DNA from 2 places in the Paenibacillus haidiansis genome. Region 1 is predicted to be linked to the other one. Evidence: riboswitches for the same ligand, from Rfam matches in the RefSeq annotation. Region 1 holds a riboswitch; the other holds the start of a gene.
What was found. Region 1 has a riboswitch for glycine ahead of gcvT (glycine cleavage system aminomethyltransferase GcvT). Riboswitches for the same ligand answer to the same signal wherever they lie in the genome.

Region 1 (10,715 bases):
CAAAGGCAGCTCCTGATTCATTTCACGCATAACGATTCCTCCAGTACAACGGCAAATTGGTCGATTTCCGCCTTGCTGCGCTTCTCGGTAACCGCGATCAGTATATGTCCGGGGAGCTCGGGATAACTGCGGCTCAGATCGTAGCCGCCGATAAATCCGGCTTCCAGCAGCTTGCGCTGAAGCTGTTCCATCTTGAAATCTGGAAGCCGGAGGACAAATTCATTAAAGACAGGCGCGGCGAAGGGGAGGGACACTCCGGGAATCGCGGCTAAACGTGCCTTGGCGTAATGGCATTTCCGCAGGTTCAGCTTCGCGACCTCGACCATTCCCCGCTTCCCCATCGTCGACAAGTACACCGAGGCGGCCAAAGCGAGCAGGGCCTGATTGGAGCAGATGTTGGAGGTCGCTTTCTCGCGGCGGATATGCTGCTCGCGCGCTTGCAGCGTCAGCACGAAGCCGCGCTTGCCGTTCCGGTCGGTCGTCTGACCGACAATCCGGCCGGGAATCCGCCGCATGTAGCTTTCGGCCACGGCGAAGAAGCCGCAGGTCGGGCCGCCGAAGGAGCCGTCGATGCCGAGCGGCTGGGCATCGCCGACGACGATGTCGGCCCCGAGCTTCCCGGGCGCTTCCAAGAGGCCGAGCGACAGCGGGTTCGCACTGACGACCATCAGGCCGCCGCGGCGGTGAATCAGCTCGGCGATGCCGAGGACATCCTCAATCGCGCCGAAGAAATTCGGCGATTGAATCAGCACGGCCGCCGTATCGTCCGTAATGGCGTCCGCAAGCGCGTCCGCGTCGGTCCGGCCGCCTCGCTGCCCGATCTCGACCAGCTCCAGGTTGAGACCGTGCGCATATGTTGCCAGCACCTCGCGGGCTTCGGGATGAACGGCCCGCGACACGACGAGCCGCTTGCGCCGGGTGGCGGCCGCCGCGAGATTGCCTGCTTCGGCCAGAGCTGTCGCGCCGTCGTACATACTGGCGTTGGCCACTTGGAGCCCGGTCAGTTCGCAAATATACGATTGAAATTCAAATATGGCCTGCAGCTCGCCTTGGCTGATTTCCGGCTGATACGGAGTGTACGCCGTATAAAACTCGCTGCGGGATATGACATGGCCGACCACGGAAGGTATATGGTGATCATAGATGCCGGCGCCGAGAAAGCTGACATATCGCTGGGTATCCGCGTTTTGCGCCGCGAGCGCGGACAGGTGGCGGGTCAGCGCAAACTCGTCCAGCGCCGGGGAGACGGGGAGATCCCCCTGATAACGGATATTTTCGGGAATATCCTTGAACAATTCCTGAACCGATTCTGCGCCGACGGCGGACAGCATTTCCGCCCGGTCTTGCTCGGTCATCGGGAGATAGCGGTGTTTCATGGCTTTCGATTCTCCTTTCTCCGGTTGAAGGTCACTTGGATTTGGCTCTACGGTAAAACGGGGTCGGAACAACTTTCGCTTTGAGCAGCTTGCCGCGTATTTCCACTTCCAGCAGCGTATCGACAGCGGCGTACCGGCTGTCGACAAGCGCCAGCCCCAAGTTTCTTTTGAGCGTAGGCGACTGGGTTCCGGTTGTAACCTCGCCGACTTGCACGCCATCCGCGAATACCGGATAATGCGTGCGCGGTATGCCGCGGTCAATCATTTCAAGTCCGACGAGCTTACGCGGCACCCCGGCCGACTTTTGCTCCACCAGAACACTTTGGCCGATAAACTCGCCTTTGTTCAGTTTGACGAACATCCCGACCCCGGCCTCCAGCGGCGAGATCGACGCCGATAGCTCCTGGCCGTATAACGGAAGGCGGGCTTCAAACCGCAGCGTATCCCGCGCTCCGAGTCCGGCCGGCACGAGGCCGTACGGCTCTCCGGCCCGCATCAGCGCTTGCCAGAGCTCTGCCGCATGTTCGGCCGGCACGTACAGTTCGAACCCGTCTTCCCCGGTGTAACCGGTGCGGGAGAGAAGCACGGCGATGCCGCCGACGCGAACACCGTCCATGAACCGGTACGACTCCAGGCCGGAGATGTCGGCATCGCAAATGCCGCCTATGATCGCCGCCGCCCGCGGCCCTTGCAGGGCAAGCAAAGCGGTGGCATCGGAACGGTCATACATAAGGACGCCGCCGTTAAAGGGTCGGCTTTGCTCCTCAAGCCAGTCCCAGTCTTTCCCGATGTTGGAGGCGTTCACGACGAGCATAAATTTTTGTTCATCCAGCTTATAGACAAGCAGATCGTCAACGACGCCGCCATCCGGATAACACATCAGCGTGTATTGGGCTTTTCCCGGGACCAGGTCGCTGACATTGTTGGTCGTCATCCGCTGCAAAAATGCTTCCGCATCAGGCCCTTCGATCACAAACTCGCCCATATGCGAAACATCGAACAACCCGGCCGCCTGGCGTACGGCCTCATGTTCCTTTTGAATGCCGCCGAATTGCACGGGCAGCTCCCAGCCGCCGAAATCGATGCAGCGGGCGCCTTCGTATTGTCCATAGAGGGGGAAAAGCGGGGTTCTCAGCAAATCCGACATGTTCATCACCTCGCAGTGGCCTTATTAGCCATATTCTTATCTCATGTTTTTGAAAAACAAAAAGACAGGCCAAAGAATAAGCATGCAAAATGCATATCATTCTTTGGCTCTGTCCCTTGTACCTGATAGTTACCCCGCAATATGAAGCGGTACGGGTTTCCCCTTGGGTGATCTGCGGTTTAACCGGCAGATGCTCTCCAGAGTCGCGTCCGGTAAAGGTCCTTTTGCCTGAGAGATTCACCGCTTTCTCCAAGCGGCTTGCTCCTTCGGCGTTACTGTGCAGTAATCTCTCCCATTACCTTCAATCGCTAGTTTTAAATCCATTAATACGTAAAACATGCTCCTATGTCAACAAAATTATCATGAAAAATAAAAATTTAAGTAATTATTGTAATTGATAACGATTACAATAATTTTCGTAAGGTTAGCTTGTAAGTAATCTTGACATGTCCAAGGAGGGTAGAATATGTTATAAAACAGAACTATGTTTTATAGTATTTGCCAATACGGTTGGGGAGGCTTAGTTCGTGGCAGGCGAAATCAAAGACAATTATTACTATAGCGAGGAGCATGAATGGGTTAGGGATTTGGGGGACGGTACGGTAAAAATCGGCATAACGGATTTTGCCCAGCATCGCCTCGGCGATATTGTGTTTGTAGAATTCCCCGAAATCGGTCGGGAGGTAGAAGCGGAGGATGGCGTCGCAACGATCGAATCCGTCAAGACAGTTTCCGACCTGTTTACGCCCGTAAGCGGAACAGTGCTGGAAATCAACGGGCAATTGGAAGACGAACCTGAACTGGTCAATTCCGATCCGTACGATAAGGGCTGGATGGTGCGCATCCGGTTGCGGGATCAGCCTGACGACGCTTTCGCCAAACTGCTGAATGCGGAGGCATACGCCAAACATATCGATGAATAATCTAGGTCTTGGGCGGCAGAAGCAGGGAGCGGTACAACACTTCAAAGGCGAATTCAAAACCTTCGAGGCGCCGCTTTGCTTCATGTACGTTGCCGCCACAGACATAGATGCCGCGATTGCGGGCAATAAGCAGGGGAGGTCGGGACGAAAGCGCCGCCGGAATTTGTTTGCCGCGGCAGCGGGGTCGGCGCTACCTGCGATAACCGGGATGTGCAAAGGGGCGGCGTTCTCCGTGCAAATCCCCAGCTCCTTGAATATTTCCGGCCTTTGGATAGGATCGTCTCCGCGCCCTCCATAATATTCGCCGATTACATGACTATAGACGGTGTGCACGTGAAAAGCGGCGCCGCAGCCGGTCAAACGGTAGATCTTGGCATGAATCGACGACTCCGCCGCGAGCGAAAGAGCGGTAGCTTCACAGGGCCTTCCGTCCTGATCGACAAACAGAAATCGCCCGGCCGCGGATATGGCAAAGTAAAAGCACCGCGGCGCAAACCCGCCGACGCGCGCCGACAGATTGCCGGTTACGCCGGGAAACCAGCCCTGGTCAGCGTATTGGCGGTGAATGGCCTTTAGCTCATCCAAGGTCGTCTGTTTGTGTCGGAAAAATTCATGGCTATGCTCTCCTTTTTAGAGCAGGGCTTTTTTTACTTCTTCTCCCATTTCGCGGGAACGCTCGGCGCAGCGGTGTACGGCGGCTTTTACAATTTCGGTGAACCCTCCGGCGCTCAGCACCTCGATGGCCGCTTGGGTCGAGCCGTTCGGCGAGGTGATGTCCTTCCGCAGCTTGGCCGGATCTTCCTTTGTCTCGCGCATCATCATCACGGCGCCCAGCACGGTTTGCTCCGTCAATTCCCGCGATTGTTCCGGCGACAGACCGCCTTCGATTCCCGCGGCGATCATGGCCTCCATCATGTAGTAAATATAAGCGGGTCCGGAGCCGGATACTCCGGTCAAAATTTCCTGATCCTTTTCCTCGATAACGACGGCTTTGCCCACGGCTTCAAAAAAGGACAGCACTTTTTGCCGCTGCTCGTCATCGACTTCGGGCGAAAAGGATATCCCCGTCGTACCTAGGCCGATCGTGGCCGAGGTGTTCGGCATCGTGCGGGCGACGGGTTGTTTTGTGCCCAGTAGTTGCTGAATGGTGCCGATCGACAAGCCGGCGATGAACGAAATGATCAGTTGCTTTTCCGACAGCAGGGGGCGTATCCGGCTGATCGCTTCTCCGGCGTCCTTCGGCTTCATCGCAAGAAAGATAATCGAGGCGCTCCGGATCATTTCGTCTTTTTCCGTTTGATCGGCGGCGGTATTCACTCCGTAATGCTCCGAAAGGTAAGCCAGGCGCTCCCGGTTGCTCCGGTTGAACATGGAGATTTGCCCCGGCTTGGCCACCGAACGGGAAATGAGTCCGCGCACGACGGCCTCGGCCATCGATCCCGCTCCATAAAATGTAATGTTCTCTTCTGGGTTTGTATGCAAGAAACTCAAATTATTTTCCTCCCTTTTACGGTCTGATCTGGCCGTTTCCTTGAATGACATATTTCGTCGAGGTCAGTGCCGGCAGACCCATAGGTCCCCGGGCATGAAGCTTCTGGGTGCTGATGCCGATCTCCGCCCCGAACCCGAATTCAAATCCGTCGGTAAAACGGGTGGAGACATTATGATATACGGCGGCCGCATCCACTTCACGCAAGAAATGCTCCGCATGCTCGCGATTTTCCGTGACGATGCATTCGGAATGCTTCGTCCCGAACCGGGCGATATGCGCCAACGCTTCATCCAAACCTTCGACAATTTTAATGTTTAAAATGTAGTCGTTATACTCCGTTGCATAATCCTGTTCCGCCGCCTCGTTCGCCCTAGGGACAAGCTGCCGCGTTCTGGCGCAGCCGCGCAGCTCGACATTCGCCTGCCGCATCGCTTCGGCGATTGGAAGCAGCCGCTGTTCCGCAAACCGCTCGTGTACGAGCAAGGTTTCCATGGCATTGCAGACGGAGGGCCGCTGGACTTTTGCATTCAGCGCAATGTCCTGCGCCATCTGCGGGTCGGCGGATTCGTCGATATAGGTGTGGCATATTCCGGCCCCCGTCTCAATGACGGGCACGGTGGCGTTTTGCACCACATTTTGGATCAACGCTCTGCCGCCGCGCGGAATGACCACGTCCAGCAATCCGTTGGCCCGCAGCATTTCATCCACAGACGCCCGGTCCGTATCTTCGATCAACTGCACCGCGTCCGCGGGCACCGAAGTGGACGATAATGCCTGGTGAATGACTTCCACGATTTTGCGGTTGGATGCGATGGCGGAGGAGCCGCCGCGCAATACTACGGCGTTGCCCGTTTTCAGGCACAGTCCGATCGCGTCTACCGTCACATTGGGGCGAGCCTCGTAAATGATGCCGATTACGCCGAGCGGAACGCGTTTCTTCGTAATGAGCATGCCGTTGGGCCGCTCGATCGTTTCCAGAACTTCGCCGACGGGATCGGGCAGGTCGACGATCTGCCTCAGGCCTTCGGCAATCCCGGCGATCCGCTGCCCGTCAAGGGCCAGGCGGTCCAGCAAGGAGGCCGATGTGCCGTTATCCCGCCCGCGCCGCAAATCTTCTTCATTCGCCGCGATGATGGCATCGGCATTCGCCAGCAGCGCGTCCGCCGCCGCAAGCAGGGCGTCATTTTTTTCCTTGGTCGTCAGCCTGTTCAATACGGCCGCCGCCGTGCCGGCCTGCTTTGCTTTTTGTATCACTTCGCTCATCACAGAACCCTCCAAACGTAATGAAAAATAAAAAAACTTCCGCCCCTGCCAAGCAAAGGACGAAAGTTATACTTCCGCGGTACCACCTTAATTGATGACTTATCGGTCATCCGACTTTGAGCCCGGTAACAGGGGCGTCTGTCCGGCTTTGGACAGCCGGCCGTTCGGGGATAGGTTCGGAAAGGGCAGGCGGTAAATTCTCGCAGCCGTTCGGAATTTACTCTCTGAAATACGCCGCTGATCATTCTTACTGGTCCCGTCATCACGTTTCGGTGAAGCAATCTATCCGGTTTGATTACTGATAGAATACCACGCAATAACTACCAATGCAAAGGAAAACGGCAAAATAGCCGCGCGCCGCCGCCCGCCTAAGATTTTAGAGAGATCCACTCGTCGCGGTGTATGACTTCCAAACGATGCACCTCGTGCACCCGCTTCATGACCTCGCTGCTCGGCAGGCCGAGGATTTCCTGGAGCTGTTCGGCGTCATAATTGATGATTCCGCGGCCCAGTACCTCGCCATCCTCGCTAAGCACTTCGACCACGTCGCCGGTCTGGAAATGCCCTTTGGCTCCGCGGACGCCGACCGGAAGCAGGCTGCGCCCGCCGTGGATGAGCGCTTCTTCGGCTCCGGCGTCGACCAGCAGGCTCCCGATCGGGGTCGACAGGAACCCGAGCCACTGCTTCTTTCGCGGCAGGGCGGAGCCATGGGACTCGAAATAAGTCCCGCGCCCCTGGCCGTCGACGATTTGCCGCAGCTCGCCCGGGAGGCTCGCTTTCCCGACAAACACCGGCACGCCGCCGCGCGAAGCGATTTTGGCCGCGTCGATCTTGGAGCGCATGCCGCCCGTGCCTACGGAAGAGCCCGCTCCGCCGGCGATTCCGTAAATCTCCTCGGTGATTTCCTTCACGTGCCCGATCCGTTCGGCAGAGGGGTCGATGCGGGGATCCCGGGTATAAAGACCGTCGGTATCGGTCAGAATCAGAAGCCGATCTCCCTTAATCAGATTCGCCACCAGCGCGGACAGCGTATCGTTGTCCCCGAATTTCAATTCGTCGACCGAAACGGTATCGTTTTCGTTGATAATCGGCAGGATGCCGCGGCCCAGCAGCTCTTCCAGCGCCATGCTGGCATTTCCCATCCGCTTCCGGTTCTGGAAATCAGATCGGGTGAGCAGCACCTGGGCGGCCGACACACCGTGCAAGGCCAGCTCTTCCCGGTAAACCTGCATGAGCAGCGCCTGTCCGACGGCGGCCGCGGCTTGCTTCTCGTGCAGCAGCTTCGGCCGCTCCGCATACCCGATCTCGCGGAATCCGGCGGCCACGGCGCCGGAGGTAACAAGCAGCACTTGTATATCCGCTGACTTCAAAGCGGCCAGCTCGGCGGCGAAATAGGCGATGGCATCCCGGTTTAGTCCTCCTTCCGGGGTAGTCAGTGAACTGCTGCCGATTTTCACGACAATACGGCGTTGCATGGAGATCACTCCTTAATGTAATAAATATGTAAATGCAATTTTTCGATGAAACCAAAAAAACTTCCGCCTTTGCATGCAAAGGACGAAAGTTTCGACTTCCGCGGTACCACCTTTATTGATGATTGATCATCCGACTCATATAGCCCGGTAACAGGGGCGCTGTCCGGCGTTGTCGGCCGGCCGTTCGGGGGTAGGATTCGGAGGGGCGGTCCGCAAATTCTCGCAGCCGATGGAATCTGCTCTCTTTAGGTCCGCTGGTCAATCTCTTACTGGTCCCGTCATTACGTTTATTGATAGAATACCATGCCGATGGAGGCTTTGCAAAAGAAAACGGCGGATTTGGCCCGAGGCTGCCGAAGCGGGAAAGACTTGCACGGCTGCGGAAGGCCCTATATGATGAGAGTCAGAATCATGCATTTTGTAATTTGTCATATATAAATAGATGCGAGTAGAGGAGGTTGCTTAGTCGATGGACCGCAACGCAAAAGCATGGCAGATCGCGCTGATCCAGTGCGATATCGCGCTCGGGAATCCGCGCCTGAACCGGGAACGGCTTGCGGACAAAATGGAACAGGCCGCAGCCGCGCCCGTGAAACCGGATGTGATCGTTCTGCCGGAAATGTGGAACACCGGGTATGCGCTGCCGCAAATCGGGGGCCTCGCCGACCCCGAAGGGCAGGATACCCGGGCCTGGGTATCATCGTTTGCCCGGAATCACGGCATTCATATCGTAGCCGGTTCGATCGCGGAGAAGCGGGACGGCCGGGTCTACAATACAATGCTGATGTTTGACCGGGAAGGAAGGGAAGCCGGCGCTTACTCCAAAATCCATCTGTTCCGGCTGATGGAGGAAGAGAAGCATCTGGCCCCGGGAGAACAGCCCGTCTTATTCGAACTTGACGGCTTCAAGGCCGGCGCGGCCATCTGCTACGATATCCGCTTCCCCGAGCTGATCCGCACGCTGGCGCTGAATGGCGCCAAAGCGCTGTTTGTGCCGGCGGAATGGCCTCATCCCCGGCTGCATCACTGGCGGACGCTGCTGGCGGCGCGGGCGATCGAGAACCAGATGTACGTGATCGCCTGCAACCGGACCGGCGCGAGCGGCAATGACGCCTTCTTCGGACATTCGCTCATCATCGACCCTTGGGGCGAAACCGTGGCCGAGGGCGGTGAAGGGGAAGAGATCGTCACGGGAGCGATCGACCTGGACCTGGTGGGGCAGGTCAGGGAACGCATCCCGGTATTCGCCGACCGGCGGCCCGGGCTTTATGAGCTGTAGCGCTGGGTAAGCGTCGATTTGAACGTTTCGATAAACGCTTCGGCCGCCTTGGACAAGTAGCGGCCCCGGCGGTAGGCGATCACCAGCGTCCGGCTCGGGGAGGAGGACAGCGGAATGTACACCGGGATCAGCTCGCTGCGTTTCGAGCGGGCGATGAACCGGGGCACCAGCGTGATCCCCATCCCGGCGGCCACCAATGATTGCACCGTTTCGATATTGTTGCTTTCAAATACAATATTCGGTTCAAAGCCGGCGCTCCGGCACAGGTCGATCGTCAGCTTGCGGAAGCCCTGGCCTTTCTTCAGGACGATAAACGGCTCGTCCTTGAGCTGCTCCAGCGCAACTCCTCCGGGGCTGGCTTCGAAAGACGCCAGCGGATGCTGCGGCGGCACGGCCAAATCGATGATTTCTTCTCCGATCGGCTCATAGGTCAGAGTCGGCTCCTGCAACGGCAGCGACAGCAGACTGAGGTCGGTTCCGCCCCCGGCGGTCAGTTTCTCCAGGTTCAGTGACGTATCCTCCAGCAGGGCGACTTGAATATCCGGGTAAGCCTCCTTAAACGCGGGCAGCACATAAGGTAGCAGATGCGATCCGGTGATCGGCATGCTGCCGATGACGACACGCCCGGCCCTAAGCTGGGAGATGTCGTCCATTTCCTGGCGGAGCTGCTCGACGGCGTCCATGATTTTGCGGGCATGCTCGATAAAGCTGGCGCCCGCGTAAGTCAGTTCGACGGTGCTGGTGTTGCGCTGGAACAGCTTGACCCCGAGTTCCCTCTCCAGCTTGGACAGCTGCTGGCTGAGCGAAGGCTGAGCGATATGCAGCTTGTCGGCGGCCCGTGAGAAATTGCGTTCTTCGGCGATTTGCAGCGTATATTGAAGCTGGCGGAGTTCCATATGTTCACCTCGTTAAAATCTTTATAAGTTTTACCTATTAAACATTATAACCTATATAGGCGGTTGGCAGGAGTCCTCTAACAGTTGTTTATAGCAAACGGGTATATTCATGAAACAAGTTTGAGATGGACCCGAAGTTGCATGTATAATAGATACATAATTATGATAATTATGATAAGTTTACGATGGAGGTGTACGGTTTGAAAAAGGTTTGGAAAGAGATTCAAGGCTGGGGCATCGCCGTCGTGATCGGCTTTGTGCTCAGTTTATTCATCGGAATTTTCGTGATTCAGCCCTATAAAGTCGAAGGCCATTCCATGGAGCCTACCCTGAACGACAATCAGCGGATTTATGCCTGGAAAGTCAGCCATGCGCTCGACAAGCTGCCCGAATATGGCGATATAGTCATCATTGACAGCCGGGTTGACCGGAGCCGGTCCTTTCTGGACGACTTGAAAGAACACCCGTTAATCAAGCTTCTGTCGGGCGGGCAAGAGGAAGAAATTTTTTACGTCAAAAGAGTGATCGGGCTGCCCGGAGATACGATCGAAATCAAGAACGGCCAGGTATACCGCAACGGAGAGGCGCTGCAGGAGCCGTATATCAAGGAGCGGATGAACACCGGCGTCGAACAAGTGTTTGAAGTACCGGAGGATCACATCTTCGTAATGGGCGACAATCGCAACAACAGCAATGACAGCCGGAATATCGGCCCGGTCCCGCTGGATCATGTAATGGGGATCGATTTCTGATTCGCCGGCATCGCATATGAGGAGAGAATGAAATGACGGATGTATGGGAATCTTGTCCCAAATGCAAATCCAATAAGGTGGTTTCCAGAGGCAAGCTGTACTATTTTCTGCT
Region 2 (10,715 bases), on a different contig from region 1:
GACCTCCTTTAGCAGCCTCCATGATAACAACTTAAAATGACATTCCGGTGACAATGGCCCTATAGAACAAAGCTTAATTATAAAATTTTAGCGATGAATCGCGCCCCGCCTTTTGGAGCGTTCTCGGCCCGAACGCTTCCGTTCTGCAGCTCGATTATGGACTTGGAGAGAGCCAGTCCAATACCGATGCTGTCCTTTAGCGAATGTTTACCGCGATAAAAACGTTCAAACAGATGCGGGAGATCCCGCATGTCAAAGCCGCTCCCGTTGTCCTCCACAACAATTTCGGTATATAGCGGATTTTGCGAATAGGAGACGGAAATCGTACCGCCCTCGGGCGTATGCTCGCAGCAGTTTTTAATGAGATTCAAAAAAGCCTCCGCCAGCCACGAAATATCGCCTGTGATCCTGATATCGTTATCCGGGATAAACAGAAGGCTCTGCTTTTTTTCGTGAAGCATGTCTTCAACCGGCTCGACTGCCCGCGTCAGCATGGCGCCCACATGGATCCGCTCGCACTTCATTTCCAAGGTCCCGGCATCCAGCTTGGAAAGCGTCAGCAAGGAAGAAAGCAGCGTATTCAGGCGATGCAGCTGACGGTCGAGCTTCTCGATATATACGGCATCCTCCCCTGTGCGCTGTTCCGCCAGAAGCTGCGTCATCAGCGACATGGAGGTGATCGGCGTTTTGAGTTGATGGGAAATATCGGCCAGATTGCGTGCCAGCGATTGCCGCTCGCGTATGGCGTTTACGCGGGACTGACGCAGCCCGGTTACCGTTTTGTAGATTTCGTCCTCCAAATGGGAATAAGCATCTTCCTTCCTCACCAGCAAGGAATATCTGCCAAGGTTTACGGATTTGAGATAGGACGTCAGCTCGTCGATGCGGTTTTTGCTTTTTTTTGCCGCAACATATTCTCTCACCCCCAAAGAGGCTCCAAGGAAAAGCATGAGCAAGACACCGCTTCCGATCATCGTAGACAGATTTCGTTTCCAAAAAGTGTCGGGCGAATAACCGTACTTTTGCAGAATATAGGTGCCGGTATCCGGGGCATCGCTCACTTTAAGCTCTTGAATCAGCTTATCCGCCAATTCCGGCTCAATGCGTTCGACAGCACCCAGCATTTGGGCCGCGATACGATACTCTTGGCGGACGACGAGCTTGGAAGAAAGAAGTCCCAGCAGAACGCCGATCAGCAAACATCCGGAAAGAACGAGGCACAATCTTTTGAAGGTCGGACTCAGGATCATTCCTCATCCTCCATTCGATATCCGATGCCGCGGATCGTTTTGATGCAAGAAGGGAAATTCAGCTTTTCCCGGAGCCTTTTCATGGTCACGGTAAGCGTATTGTCGTTCACGAAATTCCCGTCCGTGTCCCAGAGCTTGCCCAGCAGTTGAGCGCGGGTAAGGGTCTGATTTTTATTTTCCAACAAGACAGTAAGCAAACGGTATTCTCCGGCAGTGAGAGCAAGCTCCTCCCCCTCAGAGAAGGCTCGGGTTTTATCTTTGAGGATGGATATAGTTCCGCAGGTAAGCACGGAGGAATAATTTTTATTTTTGGTCCGCCGCAAAACGGCGTTGATTCTGGACAGCAGCACGGAAAGCTGAAAAGGTTTGACGATATAATCGTCCGCCCCCATATCAAGCCCTTGCACGATATCCTTCTCTTCATCCCGTACCGTCAGGAAAATGATCGGCACATCGCTTATGGACTTGACATATCGGCAGAAAGCGCTCCCCGTTCCGTCAGGCAAATTCCAGTCTAACAGCACAAGGGAGACGGAATCGGAGAAACGCTTCTTTCCTTCCGCAAGCGTATAAGCGCAGACGGGTTCAAAACCGTTTTTTTGCAGCGCTATTTTCAGAGCAAACTGAATCGTCTCATCATCTTCAATGATCATGATTTTTTTCAAGTGGAACAGCCCCCCTTTATATAACTATCACATAAAGAAATGTCCCGGCACCTTCTTATATCATTGGAAAAAAGTGGCGACGGTGATATCATTAAAAAAATCCACAAAAGAGATTAGGAGAATTCATATGAGCCGTATGATAAATCCGCTGCCGGAGACCGGCGAAACAGAAAGGCTTGTCATTGACAACGCCGTAATGGAGGATTGTGCAGCCCTGCAAAAGATTTGCGAGACGTGGGAGGATAAAGCGTTACTCGAGGGTTCGCCTTTTGAAAGCGATTATATCCAAACCTGCCTCACGACCGGCGATTTACCTCCGATTCCCGGCGCAACGAAAGAAAATTACCGGTTTAAATCCATTCGGTTAAAGGAGTCCGGCGAAACCATCGGTTTTTTCGATCTGTACTACGGCTATCCGGCGCCAACAACCGTTTGGATCAGCATGTTCGTGATGGATAAAGCGTGCCGGAAACACGGATTTGCCAGGGAAGCGATCGAATGGATAATCGGGGAATGCAAAAAATCGGATTATGAAAAAATCGGCATCGGCGTTCATCTGAAAAATTGGCGGGGCCTGCGCTTCTGGATCAAAGCGGGATTCAATCATGCATTTGCCGTATATGGCGATGAGACGTACAGCGAAGATACCTATGCCCTGATTGGGCTTGAGCGGATTATCAAGGCGGGATGAGATGTCACCCAAGTCGAGTTCGGTCAAGGCCCAATCGTCATCATTCTAACGGTCATTTGTGACCGTTAGAGTCCGTGAACTCGGATAACCAGTTTTTTACGGTCACTGCTGTCCATTAAAGGCCAAAAAGTACCGGTTTCACCGGTTAATTCGCCTCTAACGGTCATATATGTCCGTTAAAATTCCGGTAACGCGACATTCCCCCCCTAACCGGTCATCCATGTCCCTTACGCATGTCTCTTACGGTACTTCGGCGCAAAACAACGCAAAAAGCGCAAGCTCCGGGTTCATTCGCCCTCGAAGCTTGCGCTTTTTTCATCATGAAGGCTACATCTCAATCTCAACAACGGTTATGCCCTCGCCGCTTTGCCTCGGGTAGTTATTTTGATAAGGATAGCATAAACCTTTCCCTTAGGTTAAAGTTAAAAATGACGGGCAAAACGGAGGTTTCTATGAAAATAAAAGAGGTCGCGGAACGACTGAATATTTCCCCTCGGGCTATTCGCTTTTATGAGGAAAAAGGGCTGATCTCGCCCTTGAAACAGGCCGATAACCGATACCGCAGTTTTGGCGAACAGGACGTTTGGCGCCTGCAGACGATTATCTCACTCAGAGAAGCCGGGATGACGATTGAAGATATCAAACAGGCGCTTGCCGGAATGGACGGGAACGGTCATAACGAGCTGCAATATTACCTGGAATTGCAGCGCTCAGTACTGTTCGCCAAATGGCTGGAAATTAAACAGATTATCGAAACGACGGATGAGATGATCGACATGCTCCAAACACAGGACGCTTTGCCGCTCGAAGACATTTACCGGCTGGCCGAAGGCTCAAAACGTTTGCGGGACCAGCGCAGCCATTGGCGGGATCAATGGGACTTTGACCGTTTGGCCGGCAGCCATGATGAGCGCGTCGCAAACGATTCCTTCGAATTCAAAGACTACGAGGCGGCCTTGGATATGGCCGTAACATGGATTTCCGCCATCCCCGGTGAAAAGGGGCTTGATATCGGAACGGGAACGGGGAATTTGGCCGGAAAATTCATCTCGCTCGGAATCGGCATGGCCGGGGTTGATCAATCGAAGGAAATGTTGAAGCAATGCCGCACAAAATTTCCGGAGCTGGAGGCGAAGCTCGGCAATTTTCTTGCGCTTCCTTTCCTTGACGGAAAGTTCGATTTCGCGGTGACCAGCTTCGCCTTCCATCATTTGACGGACGAACAGAAGCGGCTGGCCATCGATGAAATGCGCCGGGTCTTGAAGCCGCACGGGCGCATCTGCATCGCGGACTTAATGATCGCCGAGGGACGAAAGTCCGGACCGACCGGCCGCGACCGGACGGAACAGTACGTGCGCGTTCCCGATTTGATCGGCTGGCTTGAAGAGAAAGGCTACTTTACAAAATCCCGGCAAATCAACGAATGGCTGCATCTCGTTTACGCGATACCAATCAGATAAAAAAAGATTGACCTTCTCGTAACGTCAACTTTTATCCTGTAGAGGAATTCCAAGCTGAATCTATCGAAGGAGGACCCTCTATGCCGAATCATGACCACGTTTATACGAACGAAGCCGAAAAGTATCATTTGTTAATCTCCAAGCAGCCTGATCTTACTCCCTGGATAGAAGAAATTATAGCTATCGACGGTTTGGACATTGTCGATCTGGGAGCGGGTACGGGAAGACTTACGACCGTGCTTGCGCCGCACGCCGAATCCATCACCGCTTTGGATGTCTCGGATGCCATGCTGCAAATCGCCGCCTCCCGGTTGCAAGCAGCCGGTTTCACGAATTGGACGACAAAGGTAGCCGACCACCGAAAGCTCCCTTTGGATGATCGAAGCACAGATTTGATCGTTTCGGGCTGGTCCGTCTGTTATTTGGCCAGTACGAATATCCCGGCCTGGAAGGAGAATCTCCGGCAAGCGATCAGCGAGATGAAACGCGTTTTGCGGCCAAACGGTACGATCATCATTTTCGAAACGATGGGAACGGGCGTCGAAACGCCGAATCCGCCGGATTTTCTGACAGCATACTACTCTAGTATCGTCAAGTATTACGGGTTCTCCCACAAATGGATCCGTACCGATTATGCGTTCGACAATGTGAATCAGGCGGCGGAACTTACGAGGTTTTTCTTTGGCGATGAGCTGGCGGACCGAATTCTGGAGCAAAAACTCGTTCATTTGCCCGAATGCGCGGGTATCTGGTGGCTGCGGAAATAATCATGTTCGAATTAGGTAACGGACGGGGAACTGCAAGAATGCTATCCGTGGGTGGATAAAATTTTTAATCCGGCATGAGAAGCCCGGAGAAAAGGAGAAATCGAAACTATGAACGATAAACCGATCCCCTTCGAAACGATCGACGAGTACATCTCCAATTGGCCTGCCGATGTTCAGGAAATACTCCAAACCTTGAGACAGGTCATAAAAAATGCCGCGCCGGACGCGAAGGAGACGATAAGCTATCAAATGCCCACTTTTGCTCTGCATGGGAATCTGGTGCACTTTGCCGCTTACGCAAAGCATATCGGATTTTACCCGGACCCCAGCGGAATTGAAGCATTTAAGCGGGAACTGTCGGAATACAAGCATGCAAAAGGGTCGGTTCAATTTCCGATCGACAAACCGTTGCCGTACGATCTGATAAGCAAGATCGTTGAATTCAGGGTCGCCGAGAACAAGGATAAAGCGGCAAGCAAATTGGCGGGCAAACGAAAGAAGCGAAATTAAACGGCATACATCTATAATTATGAGAAAAACTGCAATTGTGCAGTTTTTCTCAAATGTGCCGGGCGCGGGGAACAAATACCTGCAAAAATGCAGCTTTTCTCGCCTCCATCGAAGAATTTAGCGCATGCGGACGGAAATTCCTGCACTTTCGTAGTTTTTCTATCGTCAACCCGTGCAATCGGATAAAATACCTGCACTTTTGCAGGTTTTACGGGTTTCGGCAGCGATGTTTTACAATACGCAGGTTTATGCCCCCCGGGAAGTAGGCTATAATTTGTAGAGATCAATAGGAGGCGATAGCGTGAAAAATATAGCCGTATTTTGCGGGTCGAGCGCCGGCTCATCGGAGCTCTATATCCAGGGTGCAACCGCCATGGGGAAAGAACTGGCCGCCAGAGGCCTGACCTTGGTATATGGCGGATCCAGCATCGGCCTGATGGGAGCCGTTGCCGATGCCGTCCTGGAAGCGGGCGGGAATGTGATCGGCGTCCTGCCCGATTTTTTGCAAAACCGGGAAATCGCCCACAAAAATCTGACGGAATTGATTATCGTCAAGTCCATGCATGAGCGCAAGGCCAAAATGGCCGAAATCGCCGACGGATTCGCGGTGCTGCCCGGCGGCGCGGGCACGATGGACGAATTCTTCGAGATCATCACCTGGGGTCAGCTCGGGCTGCACGGCAGTCCTTGCGGGCTGCTGAACATCAACCGTTACTACGATCCGCTGGTCGCCTGGTTCAACCATATGGCCGACGAGCAGTTCCTCCAGGAGAAGTTCCGTTCCATGGTGCTCGTCGACGACACGCCGCAAGGACTGCTCGACCAGTTCGAATCCTATGTGCCGCCTGCGGTGAAAACCTTCATGACCAAAGAGAAGCAGGCTTGAAGCAAAGGGGCTGCGTACGTGCAAGTTATTACTGACGCGTACGCAGCTCCTTCATGATTTTGCGGCCGGTCGTCGTTTGGGCCAGACCGCCCTGCGCGGTTTCCCGATGGGCGCTCGGCATCGCGGAGCCCACCTCCAGCATGACGTCGATCACCTCGTCGGACGGGATCGCGCTCTTCACTCCGGCGAGCGCCATGTCGGCGGCGGCAAGCGCGTTCACCGCGCCGAATCCGTTGCGGACAATGCACGGAATCTCCACCAGCCCGCCCACCGGGTCGCAGATCAGCCCGAGCGTATTTTTCAGCGCCAGGCCGACGGCGTGAACCGCCTGCTCCGGCGTGCCTCCGCGCAGCTCCACCATCGCCCCGGCGGCCATTCCGATCGCCGAGCCGATCTCCGCCTGGCACCCGCCCTCGGCGCCGGAAATAAACGAATTGTTGGCGATCACATACCCGATCGCCCCCGCGCAAAACAAGCCGCGCACGAGATGCCCCTCATCCCAGCCGAACCGTTCCTGGGCGCTGACGAACACGCCCGGGATGATGCCGCAGGAGCCCGCCGTCGGCGTGGCGACAATCCGCCCCATCGAGGCGTTGACCTCCGACACGGCCAAAGCGTAGGCCATCGCCTGGCAGGCGATATCCCCGGCCGAAGGGGTCCCCGTCTTCCGGTATTCATTCACCCGCTTGGCGTCGCCGCCCGTGAGCCCGCTGGTGGAGGTGATCTCCTCCGTGATCCCTTTATGCACCGCCGTTTTCATAATTTGATAGTACTCGGTCATGACGGCCATAATCTCCGCTTCCGTCTGGCCGCTTTCCTCCGCTTGATCCTCCAGCATGATCTGTGAGATGCTTTTGGACTCCCGCCCGCATATGTCGATCAATTCCTGTAAATTACGAAACCGCATGGTCATTTTCGCTCCTTAATTTGTAGGTTCACGTTAAATGAATATAAGAAACCCGGCCGACATGGGGCAGCGAAGCGACCGCCCGAATCAATGCTTCCGGTACGACCGAATCGGCCTCGACCACGGTCAGAGCCTCTCCTGTTCTACCTTTCCGGTCAGTATTAATATAGCCGATATTGACATCCTCCCGGCTAAACAAAGCGGTGATCCCGGTAAGCACTCCCTGACGGTCGGCATGCGAGACAACCAGCGTCGGCAGTTCGCCGGAGCATTTCACCTCGAACCCGTCGATCCCGCGGATCACGATCGTCCCGCCGCCGATGGAAGCTCCGGTCACCTCGCAGCTTGCCTCTCCGGCTCTTAGACCGATTTTTACCGTGTTCGGATGGGCTCCAGGCTCCACCCCAGTGGAGAAATCCACCTTCTTCCCCCGGTCTCCCGCCGTTTGCAGAGAGTCGCGAATCCGTTCGTCATCGGTACGGTAATCCAAAATTCCGCCGACCACGGCCAGATCCGTCCCGTGGCCGCTGTAGGTTTCGGCAAACGAACCGTAGAAGCGGATGCGCGCTTCGGCAGGCTCCGCGCCCAAGAGCTGGCGGGCGAACCTTCCGATTCTTACCGCCCCCGCCGTATGCGAGCTGGACGGGCCGATCATCGCCGGCCCGATGATCGAAAACACATTTTTAAACCGCATTGATCATCTCTCCCGCTGCTCATCTCTTTATAACTATTTATCCGATACCGGGCCAGGGCAAAAAAGGACAGAGAAAAGGCCCGCTGCCTCTTCTCTGTCCCCGTTACCAGAAAGTTTGATATCCCGTCCTGCGTGAAATAGCGCGTGTTTGGGACATGTACCCCGTTGGTGGCTGTATGCTCTCTCCAGAGTTGCGTCGGATCATGGTCCGCTTGCCTGAGAGATTCATTCCCGGCGTGCAAATACCGGCCCTTTGCTCCTTCGGCGCCGCCGGCAACCCGGCGGTCTCTCCCATAATCGTCACCCGCTATTATCGGTTTGTATTAAATTTAATTGGAGTACGAAGTAATTGTCAAGCGGTCAATTAATAGATTCGTTCCCGGTCATCGCTAGAACCATTTTCCGGACTAGAACAAGTTAAACAAAGCATACACATATAGATGGGAAAGACACTATTGGCGGGAGGGAAATGTTGATGGATTGGTATTTGAAAGTGTTGAAAAATTATGTCGGTTTCGAAGGGAGGGCCAGGCGCAAAGAATACTGGATGTTCGTTCTGTTTAATTTCATTATTTCCTTCATTCTGGGCTTCGTCAGCGGGCTGATCGGCATCGGCAATATTCTAGGTTACCTTTATTCGCTGGCCGTATTATTGCCTTCCCTGGCCGTCTTATTCCGCAGATTGCACGATACCGGCAAAAGCGGGTGGTGGGTGCTGATCTCCCTGATTCCGGTTGTCGGAACAATTATCCTGCTCGTATTCACCTGCCTGGACGGCGACGAGGGCATCAACAAATACGGTCCGAATCCGAAATACGAATAAGTCGAAAAAACGGCCTCCCCATAATAAAATGGCGGAGGTTTTTTTGAACATTCCCCTCTTTTCCCCTCATTTTGCATTAAATTGTGTCGGAATATTTATTTAGATGGAATTAATAGAAATTTTTTACTGTAAAAACTAGAAAATAATAGTTTTTCATGGTATATTGTGGATGGGACGAAGGTGCATTACAGCATTCCTGCATGTCCGACAACAGCGCGTCCTCTACTTTTGCGAAAGTGAGGTGAACGGGCTTTTTTTGCTGTTACCGAAAGCGTTTGTATGGCAGATCCAATCTAGAAGGAGGATGAAATCTGTATGGGCAAATGGTTCAGGAAAAGCAGCGCATTATCTTTCAGCATTTTGTTAGCGCTTACAAGTTATTCCGGTTGGGCTTCTCTTCCAAGCAAGGCCGGCGCCGCCGCGGCGGATTATAACTATGCCGAGGCGCTGCAAAAATCGGTTTATTTCTATGAAGCGCAGCGGTCCGGCGAGCTTCCCGCAGACAATCGCGTGGAATGGCGCGGGGATTCGGGACTGACGGACGGTGCCGATGTCGGGCATGATTTGACCGGCGGCTGGTATGACGCCGGCGATCACGTCAAGTTCGGCTTCCCGATGGCCTCGACGGCCACGATGTTGGCCTGGTCGGTCTATGAATACCGCGAAGGCTATGAAATGTCAGGCCAACTGGATGAAATTTTGGACAATATCCGCTGGGCAACCAATTATTTTATGAAGGCGCACACCGCTCCGAACGAGCTTTACGGCCAAATCGGCAACGGAACGGCCGACCACAATTGGTGGGGCCCGGCCGAAGTGATGCAGATGGCGCGCCCGGCCTACAAGATCGACGCCGCTCATCCCGGCTCCGACCTTGCGGGCGAGACGGCCGCCGCGCTTGCTTCCGCTTCGATCATTTTCAAGGACACCGATCCCGCTTATTCGGCCGAGCTGCTTCAACATGCAAGAGAACTGTACAACTTCGCGGACCAGTACCGCGGCAAATATTCCGATAGCATCACGGACGCCACGCAATTCTACAATTCCTGGAGCGGTTACGCCGACGAATTGAGCTGGGGCGGGGTATGGCTGTACCTGGCGACCGGCGAACAGGATTATTTGCACAAAGCGATCGCCGCCAGCGATCTCTGGGGTACCAACCAAAGCGGACAATGGGATTACAAATGGACCCATGCCTGGGATGACAAGCATTACGGCGCCCAGCTTCTGTTGGCCCGGATTACCGGGGATTCCGACTTCGTCCAGTCCACCGAACGCAACATGGAATTCTGGACGACCGGCGTCACCGGAACCGGGGAGCGCGTAACCTATACTCCGGGCGGACTGGCCCACCTGGATCAATGGGGTGCGCTGAGATATTCCGCCAACCAGGCCTTCCTGGCGTTCGTGTACTCCGATTGGGTCAGCGATCCCGTGAAGAAGGCAAACGCGCGTTCATTCGCGGAATCGCAAATCCTGTACATGCTGGGCGATAACCCGCGGAACAGCAGCTATGTCGTCGGCTTTGGCGACAATGCGCCGCAGCATCCGCATCACCGCACCTCGCACGGCTCCTGGGCGGACAGCCAGTCCGTGCCGGCAAATCACCGTCATGTGCTGTACGGCGCGCTCGTCGGCGGCCCGTCATCCACGGACGCCTATACGGACTCGATCGGCGATTACGTGTCCAACGAGGTCGCGACCGACTATAACGGCGGATTCACCGGCGCCCTGGCCAAAATGATGATTCTGCACGGTGCAGGTCAGCAGCCGCTCGCCAACTTCCCCGAGCCGGAAACGCGCGAAGACGAAATGTTTGTCGAGGCGTCCGTCAACGCCAGCGGCAGCAATTTCGTCGAAATCCGCGCCCTGCTCAACAATCGTTCCGGCTGGCCGGCCCGCGCCAGCGACGACATGTCCTTCAACTATTACCTCGATATCAGTGAAGCGGTCGACGCCGGGTATGGGCCTGAGGACATTACGGTAACGGCCGGAGGCTATAATCAGGGAGCCACCGTGTCGCAGCTGCTGCCTTATGATGAAGCAAACAACATCTATTATA

Region 2: linked by a shared signal. The riboswitch ahead of sdaAB (L-serine ammonia-lyase, iron-sulfur-dependent subunit beta) and the one ahead of gcvT (glycine cleavage system aminomethyltransferase GcvT) in region 1 are both predicted to bind glycine.

The regions. Positions count from the first base shown of each region.
Region 1 is NZ_JAZHPZ010000001.1:106,720-117,434, reverse strand. It holds gene gcvPB (aminomethyl-transferring glycine dehydrogenase subunit GcvPB) at 1-21, opposite strand, end outside; gene gcvPA (aminomethyl-transferring glycine dehydrogenase subunit GcvPA) at 18-1,376, opposite strand; gene gcvT (glycine cleavage system aminomethyltransferase GcvT) at 1,408-2,523, opposite strand; glycine riboswitch at 2,730-2,828, opposite strand; gene gcvH (glycine cleavage system protein GcvH) at 3,051-3,446, shown strand; gene V3851_RS00480 (hypothetical protein) at 3,448-3,573, opposite strand; partial or broken gene V3851_RS00475 (class II aldolase/adducin family protein) at 3,771-4,031, opposite strand; gene proC (pyrroline-5-carboxylate reductase) at 4,077-4,937, opposite strand; gene V3851_RS00465 (glutamate-5-semialdehyde dehydrogenase) at 4,954-6,201, opposite strand; gene proB (glutamate 5-kinase) at 6,570-7,676, opposite strand; gene V3851_RS00455 (carbon-nitrogen family hydrolase) at 8,146-8,955, shown strand; gene V3851_RS00450 (LysR family transcriptional regulator) at 8,943-9,851, opposite strand; gene lepB (signal peptidase I) at 10,052-10,603, shown strand; gene V3851_RS00440 (hypothetical protein) at 10,636-10,715, shown strand, end outside.
Region 2 is NZ_JAZHPZ010000006.1:154,296-165,010, forward strand. It holds gene V3851_RS14170 (sensor histidine kinase) at 78-1,250, opposite strand; gene V3851_RS14175 (response regulator transcription factor) at 1,247-1,915, opposite strand; gene V3851_RS14180 (GNAT family N-acetyltransferase) at 2,043-2,606, shown strand; gene V3851_RS14185 (MerR family transcriptional regulator) at 3,059-4,066, shown strand; gene V3851_RS14190 (class I SAM-dependent methyltransferase) at 4,147-4,833, shown strand; gene V3851_RS14195 (iron chaperone) at 4,942-5,343, shown strand; gene V3851_RS14200 (LOG family protein) at 5,645-6,229, shown strand; gene sdaAA (L-serine ammonia-lyase, iron-sulfur-dependent, subunit alpha) at 6,258-7,136, opposite strand; gene sdaAB (L-serine ammonia-lyase, iron-sulfur-dependent subunit beta) at 7,165-7,830, opposite strand; glycine riboswitch at 8,025-8,134, opposite strand; gene V3851_RS14215 (DUF805 domain-containing protein) at 8,306-8,653, shown strand; gene V3851_RS14220 (glycoside hydrolase family 9 protein) at 8,969-10,715, shown strand, end outside.